3 regions of the Desulforamulus ruminis DSM 2154 genome follow, and region 3 is predicted to be linked to each of the others. Evidence: riboswitches for the same ligand, from Rfam matches in the RefSeq annotation. Region 3 holds a riboswitch; each other region holds the start of a gene.
What was found. Region 3 has a riboswitch for S-adenosylmethionine ahead of DESRU_RS09300 (homocysteine synthase). Riboswitches for the same ligand answer to the same signal wherever they lie in the genome.

Region 1 (7,259 bases), 280 kb from region 3:
ACCAGCTCACCGTCACTCTTTATAATTCCCAGCCGCAGCATTTCCGCCACCGCATCAACCAAACCGGAGCCGCAAATTCCGGTGGGCTTTGCACTGCCGATGACCTCCAGATGGACGTCATAATCCATGGTTACTTTATGGATGGCGCCGGTGACGGCGGTTTTACCGCAGGCAATGTTGCCACCTTCCAGGGCAGGGCCTGCGGGGGCGGATGCAGCCAGCAACTGCTCGCCAAACTGCAGCAGGATTTCTCCATTGGTGCCAATATCCACCAGCAACAGGGTCTCTTGCCTCTCCCCAAAACCATGCACCTGGGCTGCTGCCAGAGCATCCGAGCCAACAAATCCTCCGATAAAGGGCGGAAAATAACAGATTGCCCGGGAAACCGATTCTAGGCCCAGTTCCTCCGCCGTCCGGTAAAAAGGCCCTGGCTCATAGGGGCAAAAAGGCACCGCAGCCAAACTCTCCACCGGTAAATTCAAAACCAGATGCATCATGGCCGGGTTGCCAACCAGCACAATTTCCCTAAGGAACCGGGGGCTAACGCCCCCCTGTTCACAACATCCCAGGAACAATTGATTCAGGTCCTGTAGCACCGCTCCCCGCAGTTCTCTGTAGGCATCCGGTCCTTTGATGGCATGGGCCAGCCGGGAAATGACATCCGCGCCATAGATTCTCTGTCCGTTGACCACCGGCATCACTCCGAGACGCCGACCGCTATAAAGATCGTAAAGATACCCCACAATGGTGGTGGTGCCCAAATCCACGGCCATGCCCAGGGGTTTTTCCGCCCCATCCGCCAAATCCCGCAGGGGAATCCCGGCTTGATGCCGCAAAGCCCCTGCGGGACCTGCCAGCACGGCGGGTTCCAGGATAAAAGCCCGGGGTTCTCCTTCTTCCAGGACAACCATCTGATCCCCGCCCATTTGAATGGTCAGCGGTTGATCAATCTTGGTACGGCAGGCCAGGAATTCTTCCCCGGAAGCAGTCTGAATCCGGCACCCGCCACACCGGCCATTGCCGCCACAGGGTGCGGTCAGGGGAACACCCGCCTGTCGGGCGGCTTCAAGAATGGTTGTGCCCGCAGGAACGGCAATCTCCACATTATGAGGTTTAAAGGTAACCCTTACTTTGCTGGCAGACAATCCATCATCCCCGTAAAATCTTAACTTATCAATTCCTTAGCAATGCGAACCGCTTCCACAGCGTCCTCGGCGTAGCCATCGGCGCCAATCTCTTTGGCGTATTGCGCCGTAACCGCCGCTCCCCCCACCATCACTTTACAAGCCAGTCCGGCTTCCTTTACATCTTTAATGAGTTCCGGCATGTGAATCATGGTGGTTGTCATCAACGCACTTAAACCGATCAAACCGGCCCGATGTTCCCGGACCGCCTCGATAATACGCTGGTTATCTACATTTTTACCCAGGTCAATGACCTCAAAACCATGGTTGGCCAGCATCACCGAGACAATATTTTTACCGATATCATGAATGTCTCCTTTAACGGTAGCCAATACAACGGTAGCAACTTTTTTGGTCAGACCCTTGGCCAATGCCGGACGAAGGCATTCAAAGCTTTTGGTCATGGTTTCTCCGGCCATAATCAACTGGGGCAAGAAGTAAACGCCTTGGGCATACCTGCGGCCCACTTCTTCAATGGCGGGAATCAGTGCTTTGTCCAGCATTTCCAGAGGCCCCATGCCCTGCCCCAGGGCTTCTTCTATATAGCGGATAATATTGTCCTTATCCCCCGACAACACCGCCCGGTATAATATCTCCCGGGGAGTAGAGGCTTTTTTTTCGTCTTCCTTTTGCTTTACCGGAGCTTCAGCCCGGACCTGCTCCCGGACAATATATTTTTCAGCCCGAAGGTCCCTGCCCGTTAGAACGGCGGATGCCCGCAGGGTTTCCATCATCCGCTCCTCCTGGGGGTTTAAAATGGCGGCGTCCAAACCGGCAGACAGGGCCATGGCAAAGAAAGCGGAGTTGATTAATTTGCGATTCGGCAGCCCAAAGGACACATTGCTGACCCCCAGGCTGGTGGCAAGCCCCAGTTCCTGTTTTACCAGGGAGATGGCCTTTAGGGTTTCCGGAACCCCTTCCGGTTGGGCACTGACCGTCAGCACCAGGCAGTCGATCATGATATCCTCTCTGGGAATCCCCATTTCTTCCGCCCTGGCCACAATTTTCCCGGCCACCGCCAGTCTTTCCTCGGCGGTGGGAGGAATGCCTCTTTCGTCCAGGGTGAGGCCGATTAATGCCGCTCCGTATCGTTTGGCCAAGGGAAGGATGGTTTCCATACTCTGGTCTTCACCGTTAACGGAATTAATAATCGCTTTGCCATGGTATAGTTTTAGGGCATGTTCAATGACCGCCGGGTCGGTGCTGTCAATACACAGAGGCGCATCCACCAAAACCTGCACCGCATGAATGGCCCTTTCCATGGCCGCAATGGGGTCTACCCCTCCGACACCCACGTTAACATCCAGTATTTCCGCCCCGGCCTCCACCTGGGCCAAGGCATCACGGCGGGTGATTTCTGTTTTACCTTCCTTAATTTCAGCCTGCAGGGCCTTTTTGCCGGTGGGATTCAGGCGTTCACCAATGGCCACCGGCATTCCGGCCGGGTGAATGGCAACGGTTTTAACCCTGCTGGCAACCCGCAGCCCAAAGGATTTATTCCTTGTTTTAATCTCTAAATCCTTTACCGCCTGGCTAATAGCCTTGATATGCTCCGGCGTGGTTCCGCAGCAGCCCCCCAGCAGAGAGGCCCCGTAATCCACAAAACGAGCCGCATAATCGGCCAGCACTTCCGGCGTCTCCCGAAATACCGTGCGCCCTTCCACAATTTCGGGCATACCGGCATTGGGAGAAATCAAGACCGGTAAATTGGTGCTCCGGGTTAACTGCCGGACCACTCCCTCCAACTGCCTTGGACCTACGGAGCAATTCACCCCCACCGCCGCCACACCCAGCCTTTCCGCCACCACCGCAGCGGTTTCCGGGTCTGTGCCGGTAAAGGTACGGCCGCTCTCATCAAAGGTAAAACTGGCCACCACCGGGACAGAGCCCGCATCGGCGGCAGCAATCAGGGCCGCCCGCATTTCCCCTATATCCCCAAAGGTTTCAAAAAGAATTAAATCCACTTCGGCTTCCACTAAAGCCCGGCACTGAACCAAAAACTGCTGATAAGCCTCATCAAAGCTCAAGGTGCCCAGGGGCTGCAAAAATTTTCCCAGAGGCCCCACCGAACCGGCCACCATGGCTCCGAAGGGTTTGGCGGCCTCCCTGGCCAGCCGGCCAGCGGCCAGGTTAAATTCCCGGACCCGGTCCGGCATATCATATTCCTCAAGCTTTAAAGGAATGGCCCCGAAGGTATTGGTGGTTATAATATCGGCCCCGGCCCGGAGATAAAGACCGTGAACCTCTTTTATCACCTCCGGGTGGCTGACGTTCCATTCCTCCGGACACCAGCCTGCAGGAAGCCCCCTTTCCTGCAGCAGGGTGCCCATGGCGCCGTCCACAATCAATATTTCCCGTTGCACTCTATCTTTAAAGGACAATCTGATTCTCTCCTTCCATGCTGCTTTGACGATATTGACAATTCCTCTTTGGGCAAGCCGCACATTTTGAGGCAAGCTTGTATTCTATGGCACTCCAACCCACCAGAAAAACCAGCGATTTAACGGGAGTCATCTGAAAGTGATCATTGCAGGTGATGCCCAGCCGTTCCCCCTTGGCCAGACTCAATAGGGCGGGCAGATCCTGTAAGGAAAAACCACGGCAGCCGGGCAAAAATCTGGGCGTGGGATGTAAGCCTTGCAATCTTTGTTGACGGGCAATCAGGTTTACCGTATAGTTGGCCGCCTCTTCCACCGCCACCGTCCCCACCGCATCCAGGATGAAAGCCGCGGTCATTTCGCCGGCATGCATAAACCGCTCTCCCTGCCTGCTGATCTCCTCCCCGGCCGTAACGGCAATAACGCTGATCTGTCGGCAATGAACCAGTTCATTGCTTGGGGCGGCAAGGTGGAACACCCGTTCATTCACCCGGAGAATATTTTCCTCCAGCCAAAAATGATGCATGGAAAAAAAGGCTGCGGCATGGAGCAGAGACTGCCCCAGGTTTAGCAGCGGTTTAATTTTTTCCAGGTTCTGAGCAGACAGTTCCTCGGCGGCAGGCTGACCCATCATCCGGAGCACCTGCTGATATTTAACTCTTACCGGTATTTGCGAAAGCAGCATCATCCGCCTCCATACATAAAAAAATGGGGCTTCTTGTTATCATAAGCATTTTATTGTAAAAATAACACCCCGGACGGATGAGTCCGGGGCGTAATAATTACGTCCTTCAGGCCGAGACTCATCTCTCAGGACCGCGCAGTCCTGCAGGAGTTGGCACCGCCGCCAGAATGATTGGCCGGTTGCCGGGCTTCATAGGGCCAGTCCCTCCACCACTCTTGATAAGATTCACTATTTATATTAATCGTAATTTACACCAACCGAGTCTACTTCGTCAAGAGTTTCTCTTAAAGCTGTGGCCGCTGCTTCACCGGCCACATATCCGGTACTGAAAGCCACCTGCATGTTAAACCCGCCGGTATGCGCATCCACGTCTAAAATTTCCCCGGCAAAATAAAGTTTTTTTATCTTTGTGGATTCCATGGTGCGGGGATTGATCTCTTTAATGCTGACGCCGCCGCCGGTCACGGTGGCTTCTTCCAGGGGCCTCGTGCCGGTAACCTGCAGGGGCAGCCCTTTCATTAGGGAAATCAAAGTATTCCAGCGGGCCTTTATCACTTCGCCGGCCGGTGTTTCCGGAGCCACTTCTGCCAGGTCTAATAAAACTTTAACCAAACGTTCGGGCAATAAGGAGCTTATCAGATTTTTCACGGATTTTTTAGCAGCCGCCGAAATACATTGCTGTAGATCCTCCTCCAGATTCCGGGCGGTTCGCTCTGAAAATAAGTCCAGTTTGCCCTGTAAAACAGCCGCCGGGTCCCTCTGTTTTTCCAGAGCAACAACCCGGCCAACCCGCAGGGCGCCGGGTCCGGAAAGGCCCCAGTGGGTAAAGATGACATCTCCGGATTCCGCGGCCAGTCGCTTCCCTTTACCATTATAAAGGGTTAGATTCACATTCTCCAACGAGAGCCCCTGTACCGCTCTCCCTTTAATCCACCCATCAGAACAGGTTATGGCTACCGCGGCGGGAAAAAGAGCGGTTATGCGGTGTCCCGCCTCTTCAGCCAGCCGATGTCCTTCTCCGGTGCTGCCGGTATGAGCATAGGAGAGACCCCCGGTGGCCACAATGACCCCACCGGCTGTAAACACTTCCTCACCGGCGGCCACTCCTTGGCAGCGATGATTTTCAACCACCAGACCCTTGGCGCCGGTTTCCAAACGAACCCGCACACCAAGCTGGCGAAGGTATCTTTCCAGCGCACCCACCACATCCCCGGAACGGTTGTTTACAGGAAAAATCCGGCCATGATCCTCCACTTTGGTTTTAATCCCAAGCTTGCCGAAGAAAGCCCTTACCTGCTGGCCGGAAAACCGGTGCAGGCTGCTGTAAACGAATCTCCCGTTACCGGGAATATTATCTACCATTTCCGGTATATCGGCGGCATTGGTCAGATTGCAGCGTCCGCCACCGGTAATTAACATTTTTTTGCCCAACTGCCGGTTTTTCTCCAGCAGCAGGACTGCCGCCCCGCATTCCGCCGCCCTGGCGGCAGCCATCATGCCCGCCGGACCTCCGCCTACCACCACAACATCATAATCCTTACGCAAATACACCGTCTCCCGATTTCTTTAATCAATGATTGTTGAATATAGCTTAACACCATCGATCCTTCCATATAACCCATTCTAGGACCAATGGTATAAAAACGGCCCGGACGCGGGCCGGGCCTGTATTTAGACGTTAAATCTGAAATTAATGATATCTCCGTCCTGGACGAGATAATCCTTCCCTTCCAACCGGAACATGCCCTTTTCCCGGGCCTTGGCCATGGAACCGGCCGAGGTCAAATCGTCAAAGGCAACCACTTCAGCCCGGATAAATCCTCTCTCGATATCCGAGTGGATTTTCCCGGCGGCTTTTTTAGCATCGGTTTGACGTTTAATGGTCCAGGCCCGTACCTCGTCTTCCCCGGCAGTCAGAAAGGAAATGAGCCCCAAATAATCGTAAACAGCCCGGGCCAAACGATCAATACCAGGCTCACTGATGCCCAGGTCTTCCATAAACAATTGCTTGTCTTCCTCCGGCAGTTGGTTAATCTCCATTTCCATCCGGCCGCAGACGGGCAGAACGGCAATCCCTTTCTGAGCCGCGTATTTTTCAACTTCCGCCTGGCCCGGGTAGCTTCCGGCACGGAATTGATCCTCATCAATATTAATCACCAGCATCATGGGTTTTTCCGTAAGGAAGGCATAATTTCTCAGGGTCAATTTTTCTTCCTCACTGAGGTTCAACTGGCTGATGGGAGATTCTTCTTCCAGGGCAGCCAGACATTTTTTCAATACTTCCAACTCAAAGGCATTTTCTTTGGTAATTTTTTTACCGGACTGAATGCGGGCAATGCGCTTCTCCACCAGGTCCATATCGGCCAGGAGGATTTCCACGGCAATGGTTTCAATATCCCGCAAGGGGTTAATTTCTTCTTCCACATGGGGTACGTCCCCGTTGTTAAAAGCCCGGACCACGTGCACAAGCAAATCTGCATTGCGAATGGCATTTAAAAACTGATTTCCAACGCCTTTGCCCTCGCTGGCCCCCCGGACCAGTCCGGGTACTTCGCTGAATTGAATTTGAGCATAGGTGGTTTTTCGGGGCTTGTACATTTCAACCAAATAATCAATGCGTTTATCCGGCACCCGGGCGGAGGCGGTAATAGTCTCGGTTTTTCCGCTTAAGAAATTAGAGGTCTCCTGATTGGAGTTGGTAAGCAAATTAAAGAGGGTGGTTTTCCCCACCATGGGTAATCCAATGATTCCGCTGGTCAGGTTCGTTGACATTTAAACGTATCACTCCTGTAAATTTCATAACACCACAAAAGGATTTTACCACATAGGCCTCCGGTTTTCCACTGTGCCATAATAAAAGGCCGGGAAGGATTTCCCGGCCTTGCTGGATTAATAATTCTCGCAAAGCAATTCGTAGTGGGCCTGGGGATGAGCACAGGCGGGACAAAGTTCCGGAGCTTCCTTGCCCGTATGCACATACCCGCAGTTACGGCATTTCCATTTTACTTCTTG
Region 2 (7,259 bases), 1.7 Mb from region 3:
GGGAAGCTTGCTGAACAGTTTAATTTCGGGAAGAGTGTTCCTGGATATTGGTTTTGTGCGCACCCTGGGCAAAGAGCTGGTGGTAGCCTCCAACGAAGCCATTGTAAGTACGGTTAAAATTGATGGGGGACTTCAGGAAACAGTAAAGAATCTGAGACAAAACACCAGTCAATTCTTGGAAAGCGCTGTTCAAAAAACCAAAGAAATCAGCAGTAAAACCAAAGAAGAACTTGAAAGTAAGACCAAGGAATTGGGTGAACGAACCAAGGATTTGGGCGGTAACATAAAGGAACAATTGGACAAAGTTCGGGGCAACAAAGAACCGGAAATCCTTGAAGGGAACAGCCAAATAGAAGAGCTGCCCCCGGAAGGCTCACCGGATCCGGAAATCCCTGCCACCCGCGCTGCGCTTACGGAAGACCGGGTGGAAGTAAAGGATCTGCCCCAGGAGGTTGCCTTAACCCGGGAGGAATATCTTCTTCCTTTAGAGCCAGTGGAGGATAAGGAAGAAATGGTTAATCCGGAGCAAGCAAACGAAGAACCTCAGGCGGATAAAAAAGAAATATAAGGCCAAACCCCATGAAAAAAGCGCCGCATGCCTGATATCAAGGCCGTCGGCGCCTTTTTCGGTTTAGCTTGTAAGGATGCCTGCATTTTCTCTAACGAGCCTTTCCCGGGTAATTCTTTTCCAGAATTTGATCCAAAACCGGTTTTTGCCGCGGTGTCCCTTTCATTGCCTCAATGCTTTCCATGAAATAGTTAGGATTTTCCATCACCCTTTCCATAACCCCTTTGGTCATGGGATGGCTGCTTTTGGTATGCTGGGTAAACATCATCATGAACCCCTCCTTTTTATAGTTATTCTTTTACGGGTATTATAATTTAATTTGTGAAATAATGCACCATCTATTCATCAATGTCAAAATAGGAAATAAATACTGATAAATTGAGTTGTTTATAAACCGACAGGCTAACGAACTTTTATTGGAACGCTTCTCCTGATATCCAACTCAATCCTATAGAAAGGGTTATAAAAATAAAAAGATGTGCAAAAGAAACAGCATGCACAGTCCTTTGTTTAAAACATAATAGAACACGGATTTTACGGAATCCGTATGATCCGTTCAATCCGTGTTCTATTCTTAAAAATCGGTTGTTCGTTGTTTATCCGCCTGTTCTTTGGCCCCTCGATGATTTTGCGGCACTCCCTTGCTTATTCTTTATGCTGAAGTCTCTTAAAAATCATCCATCATGGCCGCCACCGCAGCACCATGATGATCTTCCTCCCTGGCCATACGCTCAAAAATAAACTGTTTATCCGGGCTGGCCTTAAAAATATCCGCCATTTGACGGTACATTTTAGCAGCCGCTCCTTCCCGCTGCACCGCGATGGTCAAAACTTCCTTGGGCGTCATCTCAGGGTTGAGTTCACCGGCTTCCTCAAATCCGTCAAAATAGACTTGTTCATTAATGGGCTCGCCGGATTTTAGCCACAGCAGATAATCTAAATGATCTTTTTCGTCCTGGGACAGCTTCAGTAAAACTTGACTAGTTTCTGAATTTTTAGCCTTTTCTGCCATTTCTTTATAAAACTTGAAGCTGCTTTCCTCCGATTTAATGGCCACATCCAAAATATCGTTAACTGTAAGTTCCATACGATCTCCTCCTCTGATTTCCCTTAACTTTATTTTAGAGCACGGGATAAAGTGCCGCCATAACAAGTTCCTGTCAAATTCCTTACTTTTATTTTGTACAGCCCTTCTTTTGCCCCCGGTTAAACTTATGGGCGGAAAACTGCATCAGGTAGCCACAGGCATTGCATAAAGATACCACCACCGGAAGCCCCCTTTCCTGGTTGATGCCATAGGTGCCGTCGGGCTTGCGCACCAGTTCATTAAGGGCAAAAATCTGGGGTTCTGTGTTTTGGCTTTCGTCGTTCATAATCATGACCATTTCTTCTTCACAAAGGGGGCAAACAGGCTTTTTCAATTTCTAACACCTACCTATACTTATTTTTCTCATTTTACACTAAAAATGGTATAAAGGAAACGTGGTTTCTGCCAATTCCTAGCATAGGCGAAAAATCCTGTTTAATCTATCATTTCTTTTTTTATATATTCTAAAAACAAAATAATAAGACCGGAAAGTCCGGTCTTATTATTTCTTTACATGGGAACCAATTTTATTTGCCCCCAGGCTGCCAGTTTTTCTCCTTTGATGGCAATGGCTCCGGCAATCCCGGGGATGCTTGCGGCAAAATCCACCGCCCCCTGCACATCCTCTTCGCTCTGCACCCGGTTACCTGCGGCGGTGGCCACGGCATCCGCCAAGGAGGTACAGGAAGCTAAAATAATAACCGCATCGGACTGGCCAAAACTCAAAGAGTGTCCCACTGTACCGGAAGACGTACAGATTCCCAGGGGAGTCTGCCGGCCTTGGACCTCCAGTGCAATCTTGTGGGTAAAAGGAGAGGGTCCGGCAAAGATCCCCACCCGGCGGGTACCGGAGGATTTCAGGAAGATATCTCCTCCATTCTCTACAATGACGTCCCGGGAATGCCTGGCTAATTCCCTCCCCACTTTTTGAGAAAAGGCCCCGGCCACCGCCGCCATGGGACCGACCCCCGCCAACTGAGCCGCTTTGGCCATCTCCACCGCCAGCTCCGGCGCCCCCGGCAGTAACCGGTGAGGCACCAGGGTGGTTTTGAATTCGGGGTCCCTTTGAATATATTCCTCTAATAATAAGCGCTGTTCTTTTACCAGACGTTCCACCCATTGAACCAGTTCCGGTGAAAAACGCTCCCGTCTCACACCGATATCCAGGTCGGTCTCTTTAATCATCACCTGAAAATGGATTAAATCCACCTGCCGGTGCAGGTCACGGTATGTCCGTTCGGTATAATCCAAGTTAAATCCTAACCTCCATGGCCCTGACCGGGCAAACCTTTAAGCATTGCAAACAAACCACACATTTATCGCCATCAAATTGCACTTCCATGGACGGACGTTCCATATACAGGGCGCCGGCCGGACAGTGACTGGTACAGGCGCCGCACATAGTGCAACGCTCGTTATTGCGCACCACTTCCTGGGTTAAAGGGTGCACAGTAATTCCCTGACTGCGCAGGTATTCAATGCCGTCTTCATACCGCTCTCCTACCAGATCCAAAACCATGGTTCCTTCCAGATGCGGATTAATCTTCGCCTTTATAATGTTAACCACCAAGTCATAATCTTTAACCAAATGGTAAATAATAGGTTGGTCCGAAGTACTGGAACCAAACCGGAGAACAATTTTATGAGGCGCCATAAGCCGTTTGCTCCTTCCCTTTACTTAATCTCCAGGGTTTTTGCCATAATCCCGGCATCGGGTCCGGGAAGCAATTGAACCGGTTCTCCCAGTAAAAAGTCTCCCTTTTGTATCCATTCCTTCAAGGTGCGGGCAATCTCCCTGGCTTTCGGGTAACTGGAAAGGGGCACCGTGGGAATCTCTTGACCTTGTACGGTAATTTTACCGGATTTCAGTTGAGCATAGCTCACCAGCCCAAGGTTGCCGCCAACCCGGTTGGGGTAGTTATCGCTGTAATCCACCACCGGGGCATGCAGTTCTTCATCGGATAAGGCAGCAAAACGAAGAATCTCTTCATTTAAAATGGGGATGGGAATCCCTAAACCAACGGTGAGGGTGGCTCCGTATCCCTGGTAGCTGGTACCTCTAAGCCACTGGGGTTTCATTTGTTTTAAATCTCCCAGTACAGAGAGAGTGCCGCCGGCAGAGCCCACAATATTCCCTTCAGCATCCTTTAACCATCCCGGGAAGTGCTGGGTGCCGTTCCAGACCACATAGCCAATACCGCCCCCCAGGAAGATGCGGGTGCCAATGCCAATGGTGGCAAAGTTAGGATCTTTCATCAAGGGGCTTAATTGTCCGGAAGTGGAATAGGTTGCATTGCCTAGCCGGGGTTTTAACGTACCCATATAAGTATAAATAGTCTTTTCGCTTAAGTTTACCGCGCAGTTATAATTCTGATAGGCGTTGCGCGGGTTAAATAAAATGGCTTCATTCATGTCATCCAAGGTAATGGTTGTTTCAATTTCCTTGCGCGGATAGCAATCGGTACCATAGGACAGCGCCTTCAGCTTTACCGGCTTATGGCTTACCAGATCTTCAATGACATGGCCGCCGCCATAGCGGAACTCTCCGGGAAAGTTATTATTGGCCGGATCATCTTCGGGTATCTCGGTAACGCCAATATAGGCATCCACAGCGGCAATGCCGGTATAGGCCGGAACATTATTGAGGGATACTTTTTGCATTCTCATACGGGGAGAAGAGTGACCAAAGTTTAAAAAAGCACCGGAAGAACACATGGGCCCAAAGGTTCCTGTGGTGACCACATCCACTTCAGCCGCTGTTTTCGCCAGACCCTGTTCCCGGACTTTGCCAATGACTTCCTCCGCGGTTAAAACCACCGCTTTACCTGCCCTGATGCGGGCATTAATTTCCGCATAGGTACGTTCAACACTCATTTTTGTCCTCCTTTCGTGCTCCTTGCCCCACCAATCATGAAAGCCTCTCCTTAACAGAAGAGGCTTCGCTAATCATCGCGTTGCACACCTCTTATCTGCCAGAAGATGATCATCTCCTGCAGGAATTAGCACCTGTCCGGGATATTTCCGGATGGTTGCCGGGTTTCATAGGGCCAGTCCCTCCACCTCTCAGGATAAGAGCACAGATATAAAATTGATGACATTAGTTTACCAATCTACCCGTTAACTGTCAACCATATTAAAAAAATTCATCCGCTAAACTTAAAAAGTAAAATGCTAGGCTGTACTGCTGCGAAACAACATCTCAATGACTCCAGGCCCTTTATCCTTGTGCAGTTCAAAAAATTTGGCCAGGCGGTTTAATTCGTCCGCATCCATAATGATGCGATAACCGGTGGGAAATTTAACCCAAAAAACTTTCCCTTCCTGCATATCGGTAACCTCCAGGCCATTATTTTTTAAATAATTGGCATCTTGACTATCCTTCATCCATTTCCCTCCCGCAATGATCATAAAAATTCAGTTTAAAAATAAGGGGCTTACCATAACTGAACACCAGTATATCTCGGATTCCAGGCACGCCTTGTGGCTCCTTATCTATTTTTACGGGAGCTGAAGCAGGCCTTCTGTGCCGGTAATTATTTACCCTTGAAACCTATGCTTTTCCGGTGGCCTTCCGTCCTAGGCCAAAGCCCGGTTCCTTCTCTAGCAGACCGTCTGGCCGTTCAAGTCGCCTACTCAGAAAAAGGAAAAAATAACAGGGTACTCCTTCGAACCCTGGTCTTTTCCTTTTTAGGTATGTTTGTTGCTCAGTTCATGCACACCCGGAACATTTTCGACCTTGAAAAAATTTCTGGATATGTATAAACAAAATCAAATTCACACACCCTAACTAAAAAAACACTGGGGGTGACCGCCACGAACAACCAGGATGAATCCCGCCCCGATCTCTTGGAAACAGGAGTCAACAGCGGCTCCTATTCACCGGAGGAACCGGAGGGAGAATTAAACGTTGATTTCTACCGGAATTGGTCTATCCATTGGTAATCCCGGCCCCTTATACTTTAAGTTTACTCAATTCTGGTCCGCTGGAACAGCCTTTTGTCACCGGGACCAAAGAAACACGACAATAGTCCCCGTCAACCCAGGACTATTGTCGCACTCAAAATGGATTAACTCCATTATAGCAGTTTTGGGTTTAATTAAAATAATACAAGTTTTACCAGTCCCAAGCCAACATCTCCATTAAAATACCCGTAATTCCGGCAACTCCCGGAAATTACGGGTTATTTTAATGCTCTTAGTAGCAAAAGCCGGGCTTTGCTTATGAAAACAGCTTGCTCACCGACAGGTCCTCGTGAATACGAATAATGGCCTCTCCCAGCAGCGGCGCCACGGAAAGTACTTTTATTTTATCAATCATTTTCTCCGGCGGCAAGGGAATGGTATTGGTAACTACAACCTCTTTAATGACCGATTCTTGCAAACGTTGGATGGCAGGGCCTGATAAAACGGCATGGGTACAGCAAACACGAATTTCCTTGGCCCCCCGTTCCATCAGCGCGGCGGCTCCTTTGGTAATGGTGCCCGCCGTATCGATGATATCGTCAATCATAATGACGGTTTTTCCTTTTATGCTGCCGATAACATTGGTGACCTCCGCCACATTGGGTTCCGGCCGGCGCTTATCGATAATGGCCAGGGGCGCTCCAATCCGTTCCGCCAGATCCCTGGCACGGGTAACCCCGCCGATATCCGGGGAGACCACCACCACATCGTCCTTTAAATTTTGATGAAAATACTCCGCCAGGATGGGAACCCCGGGTAAATGGTCCACCGGAATATCAAAAAAGCCCTGAATCTGTCCTGCGTGAAGATCCATGGTAATCATTCTGCGGCAGCCGCTGGCAATGATAATATTGGCTACCAGCTTTGCGGTAATGGGCGCCCGGGCCCTGGTTTTACGATCCTGGCGGGCGTAACCGTAATAGGGCACCACAGCGGTAATCCGCCGGGCAGAAGCGCGCCGGAGGGCGTCCACCATAATTAAAAGTTCCATCAGATGTTCATTCACCGGAGTGGAGGTCGGTTGAATAATAAAGGCGTCTGCTCCCCTTACGCTTTCCTCCACTTCCGCCCGAATTTCACCGTCACTGAATCTGGACACTTTCGAGGCACCCATGGCCACCCCAAGATATTGGCATATTTCCCGGGCCAAATCGGGATTGGCATTCCCTGCAAAAATTTTTAATCTCTTGCTTCCGGAAGACATCAATTTACCCCCAAACTTTAATTAGCTTTCAGCTTTGGGCTGTCAGCCTTCTGTTCTCTCCGTTTAATTAAAGCTCACCGCTGCCTGTCCAATGGCAGATATTGCCGGTTCCCTGTTAGGAACGCCTTTTCTTTGCCCAGTCCGCCACATTGGTTTGCCGTTCCCGGGCTACCCCCAAGGCATCCGCAGGCACATCTTTGGTAAGCGTTGAACCTGCTGCCACCACCGCGTTTTTCCCTACTTTGATGGGAGCGACCAAATTGGTATTACTGCCAATGAAGACCCCGTCTTCAAGGATGGTTTGATATTTATTTTTACCATCATAGTTACAGGTAATGGTTCCCGCTCCCACATTGACTTTTTCGCCAATGACGGCATCTCCCACATAACTTAAATGAGGGATCTTACTTTCATTGCCAATGGTGGATTTTTTAATT
Region 3 (7,259 bases):
GCAGCCTCAGACAATCGTTGATTTTGCAGATGTTCAGGGGCAACTGACGGCGAAGCGCGCCCTAGAAGTGGCCGCTGCCGGAGGACACAATATTTTGATGATGGGCAGTCCCGGCTCCGGTAAAACCATGCTGGCCCGCAGAATACCAACCATTCTTCCGGATCTGACCTTTGCAGAGGCCATTGAAATCACTCAAATTTACAGTTTGGCCGGACAGTTAACCAATCACCAGCCCATTATCACCAGCAGGCCTTTCCGTTCCCCTCATCATACTTCCTCTGCCGCCAGTCTGGTAGGAGGAGGACGGTTTCCCAGACCCGGTGAAATAAGCCTGGCCCATCATGGGGTGCTGTTTCTGGACGAACTGCCGGAATTCCATAAAGACGCCCTGGAAGCCCTGCGGCAACCTCTGGAGGATGGTTTTATCAGCGTTTCCAGGGTGGCGGCCAGCATTGATTATCCTGCGTCAATCATGCTGGTGGGAGCGGCTAACCCCTGTCCCTGCGGATTTTTGTTGGACCCGGAAAAGGACTGCATCTGCACGCCCTATCAGGTACAGCGCTATATTAACCGCATTTCCGGCCCGCTGCTGGACCGGATTGATATTCACCTGGAAGTACCGAAGGTATCCTACGCAGAACTGACCGATGTTTCACCCGGCGAGCCTTCGGCGGCCATCAAGGCCAGGGTGGAAGAAGCCCGAGGGCGGCAGCGGGAAAGATTCAAGGATTCGGGAATCACCTGTAATGCCTCCATGGGTTCCCGGGAGGTCCGCCGTTACTGCCGTTTGGAGGCTTCAGCCGCCAAACTGCTGCAGGATGCTTTTAAACGCCTGGGACTAAGCGCCCGGGCCCATAACCGCATACTGAAAATAGCCCGAACCATCGCGGACCTGGACAACCAAAAGAACATCTTAACCAACCATCTGGCGGAAGCCATCCAATACCGCGGTCTGGACCGGTTGTTTAGAAACTGAGGGAAGGTTCTGAGAGCACCTTTACCACCAGAAAAAGATTAAATTGGAAGCTGTTTTAAAGAGTTGTAAGAAGTATTCTTGACACATTGTCCTCTGCAAAATATAATTAGAAAAAATAAAAAATCTCTTATCCAGAGCGGTGGAGGGAAAGGCCCTATGAAACCCGGCAACCGGTCGGCTTTAGTCGACAAGGTGCTAATTCCTTCAGGAAGTATTTCCTGGCAGATGGGAGGAAGTGGAACACAGAATGAACAACCCCTTCATCCATTGAAGGGGTTTAATTTTTTAAGGAGGTTACATCATGACAGAGAGAAAACTTGGTTTTGAAACCCTGGCCCTTCATGCCGGGCATCAACCGGATCGTGAAACACTTTCCCGGGCAGTGCCCATCTATCAAACGTCATCTTACGTATTCCGGGATTCCGAACATGCCGCCAATCTTTTCAGCCTTAAGGAAGAGGGTCATATTTACACCCGCATCGACAATCCTACCACCGATGTGCTGGAAAAGCGTCTGGCCGCCCTGGAAGGGGGAGTGGGAGCCCTGGCCATGGCTTCCGGACATGCCGCCATTGTGGCCGCTATTTTGAATATCGCCTCCGCAGGGGATGAAATCGTCTCTTCCACCAACCTTTACGGTGGGACGGTGAATCTATTCACCCATACCTTTGCCAGACTGGGTATCAAGGTAGTCTTTGTAAACCCCGAGGATCCGGAGAATTTCAGAAAGGCTATTACGGAAAAAACCAAAGCCCTCTTTGCGGAAACCATCGGCAATCCCCGGTGCGATGTCCTGGATCTGGAGGCGGTTGGAAAAATAGCCCATCAGGCGGAAATCCCCCTGATTGTTGACAGCACCTTTACCACGCCTTACCTCTGCCGGCCCTTTGATTACGGAGCGGATATTGTGGTTCATTCCACCACCAAATTTATTGGCGGGCATGGCACCAGCATTGGCGGCGTGATCATTGATTCCGGAAAATTTGACTGGAGCCAAAATGATAAGTTTCCCGGATTGAATCAGCCGGACCCCAGCTATCATGATATAACCTATACGAAAGAAATGGGGGCGGCAGCCTATATTGCCAAAGCAAGAACGCAGCTATTAAGAGATCTTGGGGCATGCGTCAGCCCCTTTAACGCGTTCCTGCTGTTGCAGGGCATTGAAACCCTGGCCTTACGGATGGAAAGGCATGTGTCCAATGCCCAAAGGGTGGCGGAGTTTTTACAACAGCACAGCCTGGTTAATTGGGTTTCCTATCCGGGGATAAAAGGCCATCCATCCTACGAGCTGGCTCAGAAATACCTACCTAAAGGAGCCGGGGCGATTTTAACCTTTGGCATTAAAGGGGGGCTTGAAGCCGGCCGGAGATTTATAGACAGTTTACAAATTTTTTCTCACCTGGCCAATGTGGGAGATGCCAAATCTCTGGTGATTCATCCAGCTTCCACAACCCACAGCCAACTGTCCGAGGAGGCCCTGAAGCAGGCGGGGGTTTCACCGGACCTTATCCGTATCTCGGTGGGGCTTGAAAGTATCGGTGATTTGCTGGAGGACCTGGATCAGGCTTTAAAGGCTCAATAGAATTTGACAATAGAGGGGTGGCTGAAGGATGCCCATTAAAATACCGGATCACTTGCCTGCAAGCCAAATTTTAACCAATGAAAATATTTTTGTGATGCATGAGACCAGAGCGGTGCGTCAGGATATACGGCCGCTGAAAATGGCGATCTTAAACTTAATGCCCACCAAGATAACCACCGAAACCCAACTCCTGCGGCTTCTGGGCAACACCCCGCTGCAGGTTGAAGTAGAACTGCTTCATACCGGTTCTCACTGGTCAAAAAATACGCCGGAGGATCATTTGGCGGTATTTTATAAAACCTTTGAGGAAGTAAAAAATCAGAAATTTGACGGTCTGATTATAACCGGCGCGCCGGTGGAGCAACTGGAATTTAACCAGGTTGATTACTGGGAAGAATTACAGGAAATCATGGAATGGTCCAAAGATCATGTCACCTCCACCTTGCATATTTGCTGGGCAGCCCAAGCGGGGCTTTATTACCACTATGGCATACCCAAATATGACCTGCCGGCTAAATTGTTCGGTGTATTCAAGCATTGGATTAATCGGAGCCATATTAAACTGCTCAGGGGTTTTGACGACGAATTTTATGTGCCCCATTCCCGTTATACCGAGGTAAGGCGAAGGGACATTGAAAGAGTGGAAGAACTGGAAATCCTATCAGAGTCGGATGAAGCCGGTGTCTATATCGTGGCTGCCAAGAACCGCCGGATGTTCTTTATTACCGGCCATTCCGAGTATGATCCGCTGACCTTAAAAGGTGAATACGAAAGGGATGTCAAAAAAGGGCTGGATATCCTTGTTCCCCAAAATTATTATCCGGAGGACAATCCGGAAAATGAACCGGTAGTAAAGTGGAGAGGGCATGCCCACTTGTTATTCTCCAACTGGCTTAACTATTATGTATATCAGGAGACCCCTTTTAATCTTACGGAGATAAAATAGGCAAAAGACTTTGCGTAGTGCCTTAAGAACGGCAGATAACCCAGTGAACAACCGGACTAATAAAAAATAGAACACGGATTCAACGGATGATACGGATTTACACGGATTTAAAATTAAAAATCCGTAACAATCCGTGGAAATCCGTAAAATCCGCATTCTATTCTTTTTTTGAAGAAATAAAGAGCTGCGCAATGCAACCATTCTGGTTTTTGCCACAGCCCCTGTTCATAGGTCCTCTACGGAAATCTAAAACCAAACTACTCGGCTTTATAATCTTTAAAACGAATCATCGGACATTTTTTGCAAACATCCACTCCCGGGAAATCTTGACCGCCGGCCCCCAAAAAGGAGCTCCCGCCATATTTAAAGGTTCTTTTAATTAATTGATCCGCTAACTGACTTATCTGCTTGCCAGGAATAAACAGGTTCACCTCGCCTTTTTCGGTTTTACCCGAGGTAAAGCTGCCTGCACACATGGTTTTCATTTCCGGTTTGTTTTCCTGAAAACAACGTACCGAACCGCCGCAGACCACCGAATTGATGGTATGGTTAGAAGTTACCGTGGGCACTTTACAGGCTCCGATATAATCATTAAGGATATGATAAGCCTGGAGTACATTTACCACAAAGAATACCACATCTGATCCACCGGGGTTTTGTATAGAGGCGCCGTCATAACGCCTTTTAACTGGCCAACGGGTAAGGTGGGCCGGGCTTGCATGCATTCCTTGGCCAGATCCCGGTCTGTGGTATATTTAACTTGTTCGTCAACCTCGGCGTCGGAAGCTTCACGGAAGCCAAATACCGTTCTGGCATTACCGCAGAGCAACTTGTCATCGGTAACCTTTACAATATAGTTGTCCATGCGGGAAGCCAGGGCAGCCTGACAAAAGGTCATCTTTGAAGCAGGCACCTTTTCCGGGATAAAAGCGTCAAACTCGTCTTGGTCAAAGAAAAATTTAATGGCCACCGGATTATATTCCAGTTTGTATAAAGCTTGAAAGGCTTTGTGCATATCCTCGTAGCTTAGATGGTTCCTTGTGGCCAGTTCAGCAACATTAATCAGCAGCAATTTTATTCCTCCTAAAGATGATGATAGGGATAAGCTTATGCTAATATGATTATAACAAAAAAGAGGACTTTTTTATGTAAATTTATGATTTAGATTATGGCATCAATGGCTTGGCAATCCGTTGCTGCCGTTTTCCACCAGAAAAGTTTGTTTTACTGATGATATGATCACTGCCAATATAAAAATAGATTTGACAAGGAGTGGGTAAATCCCGTAGTGTATTTAGTATCAACTACACTTTTTACCAGGTGGTATCGGAGAATAGGACGTTAAAATCCGCATAGGATTTAAGCCTGAGATTAAACTATAGTAGAGAGGTGATGGGGATGAAAGTAAAAGAAATCATGAGAAGTGATGTAATCACGGTAACAAAGGACATGACCATTCAGGAAGTTGCTGAAGTTTTAGTCACCCATAATATTTCCGGAGTTCCTGTTGTGGATGAAGCGGGGAGTTTGGTGGGGATGGTAACCGAGGGGGATCTTTTACATAAAGAGAGCAACCCCAGAATTCCCAAGTTTTTTGGATTGTTAGGTGGTCTTATTTATTTCGGCGGTGTTGATCAATACAAGGAAGATTTTAAAAAACTGGCCGCTTTAAAAGCTGCTGAAATAATGACCAGCAAAGTGATTACGGTTTCAGGGGAAGAGGAAGTGGGGCAAGTGGCCACTTTGATGATTGACAATAATATAAAACGCATTCCCGTAGTGGAAAACGGTAAAATGATTGGTATTGTAAGCCGGGCGGATATTGTCAAGACCCTGGCAAAATAGAAGCAGTGTATCTCGTCAGGGGTTAAAGCGCAGTTCTTCCGAACTGTAAGTCACCGCCGGTTGATTGTTTTTGGACGGTATAACAGTATAGCTAAAGGCCGAGGCATCCAGCAATAGTTCCTCATCCAATGCTTTCGTTGTGGGCTGCGGGGAGTTTTCTTCCCGAGGGAGTTCCCCTTGCGTTTCTTGCCGCTGCTCCGGGGCTTCTTTTGGTTGTTCCGGCTGCTTTATTTCCGTTGACTGTTCCTTAGGCAAAGGTTCACTGTTTTTGGTAGGGGAGTTCCCAATGATTTGGTCGGCGATAAAATAACCTCCGGCAAAAGCAAAGCAAAGAAAAACAATCAGTCCGAAAACAACTAAAAATATGCGCATGGTCCACTCCTAAGAATTTTGTAATTTAATAATGTTTTATGTAGAAAATACTCTAATCTATTTTGCCATAACAGCAAGATTATTTACAAGCGGCTGCATTACAAAATGATTCCGGTAGAACCAAGCCCCCGGTCATAAACCGGGGGTTGTTTATTCCTTAGGGCTGTGGGAACCAACAAAATATTTATGACGCCTCTTAAAATCGATGGATATTTGACAAAATAATTCCTAGAATAATGGCGATGATTCCTCCCCTGCGGTCTCCCCCGATAAAAGCCAGAAGGCCCAACCCCAAAAGAAGCCAACCTAAGAAAATAAAGATGGTAGGCAGGGAAACGCCAACGGACATAAAAAACCAGACGGCCAATAAAATCAGTAAAATTAGTAGTATGGCTACATTTTTCATTTGCCTCTCCTCACATCCTATGCGTTTTGTAGGATTAGTATTGGACAAGATCCCCAGTAATCCTTTAAAAGAATATAAACCTTGAGCAAGAAATAGTATTATTTTTGGCAGGTGTGGATGCCTTTTTCCGACTTTATTGAATCAGGAGGATTTTTATGAAAGCCTATATTGATTGTGTTCACTGTTATTTAAAACAAGCGGCTTCCTGCATGGCTTTTGCTCATGTTGATGAAGACCGGCAGCATCAGGTAATTTATGAACTGATGGATTTTGTAAAAGGAATGGATCGAAGGAACACACCCGCGGAAAATTCCACCGAGGCTTTGTTGGAGGTATACAAAAAGATTGCCAATGATGACCCTTATAAAGAAGCAAAGAAAAGTTCCAATGATCTTGCCTTAAAGTTATATCCTGCTCTAAAGGACCTATTAGAGGACTCTGAGGACCGGTTATACAGCGCGCTGAAAATTTCGGTTGCGGGCAATATTATTGATCTGGGCATTAACAAAAGCTTTGATATACAAGGCAGCCTACAATACAGCTTAAAAACGGGTTTTGCCAAGGATGACTATAGGGATTTTTTAGGAAAGCTTCAAAAAGCAAAAGAGGTCGTAATTATCGGGGACAATGCTGGAGAAATTGTCTTTGACCGGATTTTGGTGGAAGAACTGACCCGGCGGGGAAAAAAAGTGATCTATGTTGTTAAAGAGGGACCAATTTTAAATGATTCTACCATGGAAGATGCCTTTTACATTGGCATGGATAAAGTGGCCCGGGTTATCACCACCGGATCCCGTTATTTGGGCGTATCTTTTAACCATATTTCCCAAGAATTTTTATCCTTGCTGCAAAACTCCGAGCTCATCATTTCCAAGGGCCAGGCCAATTTTGAGACCTTGGAAGATCAAAGCTTTACCAAGGGCCGCATTTATTATCTGTTAAAAATAAAATGTGAAGGGGTTGGCAGGGTTGCAGGAGTAAATTTCGGAGACATCGTGTTTTTTAATAAATAAGCATTAGCAAAAGTTTTATAAGCCTTCCTTTTTTGTGGTCATAAACGTTATCCTGATAAAGAATTCTCTTTTTATTACAAATAGATTAAAAGCATAAAGATTATATTGACATGATT

Region 1: another riboswitch for S-adenosylmethionine. It lies ahead of DESRU_RS07870 (Vitamin B12 dependent methionine synthase activation subunit); the one in region 3 lies ahead of DESRU_RS09300 (homocysteine synthase).
Region 2: another riboswitch for S-adenosylmethionine. It lies ahead of DESRU_RS00885 (homocysteine biosynthesis protein); the one in region 3 lies ahead of DESRU_RS09300 (homocysteine synthase).

What each region holds. Positions count from the first base shown of each region.
Region 1 is NC_015589.1:1,566,575-1,573,833, reverse strand. Features, by position in the region: gene DESRU_RS07880 (ASKHA domain-containing protein) at 1-1,145, opposite strand, end outside; gene DESRU_RS07875 (homocysteine S-methyltransferase family protein) at 1,166-3,565, opposite strand; gene DESRU_RS07870 (Vitamin B12 dependent methionine synthase activation subunit) at 3,555-4,250, opposite strand; SAM riboswitch class I at 4,363-4,472, opposite strand; gene DESRU_RS07865 (BaiN/RdsA family NAD(P)/FAD-dependent oxidoreductase) at 4,485-5,798, opposite strand; gene ychF (redox-regulated ATPase YchF) at 5,919-7,019, opposite strand; gene rbr (rubrerythrin) at 7,137-7,259, opposite strand, start outside.
Region 2 is NC_015589.1:164,291-171,549, reverse strand. Features, by position in the region: gene DESRU_RS00910 (PRC-barrel domain-containing protein) at 1-568, shown strand, start outside; gene DESRU_RS20490 (hypothetical protein) at 660-839, opposite strand; gene DESRU_RS00905 (ferritin family protein) at 1,236-1,655, opposite strand; gene DESRU_RS00900 (hypothetical protein) at 1,744-1,989, opposite strand; gene DESRU_RS00895 (UPF0280 family protein) at 2,166-2,906, opposite strand; gene DESRU_RS00890 (NIL domain-containing protein) at 2,908-3,309, opposite strand; gene DESRU_RS00885 (homocysteine biosynthesis protein) at 3,330-4,529, opposite strand; SAM riboswitch class I at 4,618-4,730, opposite strand; gene DESRU_RS00880 (hypothetical protein) at 4,827-5,039, opposite strand; gene DESRU_RS00870 (ribose-phosphate diphosphokinase) at 5,875-6,822, opposite strand; gene glmU (bifunctional UDP-N-acetylglucosamine diphosphorylase/glucosamine-1-phosphate N-acetyltransferase GlmU) at 6,938-7,259, opposite strand, start outside.
Region 3 is NC_015589.1:1,845,281-1,852,539, forward strand. Features, by position in the region: gene DESRU_RS09295 (YifB family Mg chelatase-like AAA ATPase) at 1-976, shown strand, start outside; SAM riboswitch class I at 1,101-1,208, shown strand; gene DESRU_RS09300 (homocysteine synthase) at 1,278-2,561, shown strand; gene metA (homoserine O-acetyltransferase MetA) at 2,590-3,507, shown strand; gene DESRU_RS21615 (DUF169 domain-containing protein) at 3,765-4,145, opposite strand; gene DESRU_RS21620 (DUF169 domain-containing protein) at 4,127-4,579, opposite strand; gene DESRU_RS09315 (CBS domain-containing protein) at 4,906-5,352, shown strand; gene DESRU_RS09320 (hypothetical protein) at 5,368-5,724, opposite strand; gene DESRU_RS09325 (hypothetical protein) at 5,921-6,130, opposite strand; gene DESRU_RS09330 (damage-control phosphatase ARMT1 family protein) at 6,286-7,143, shown strand.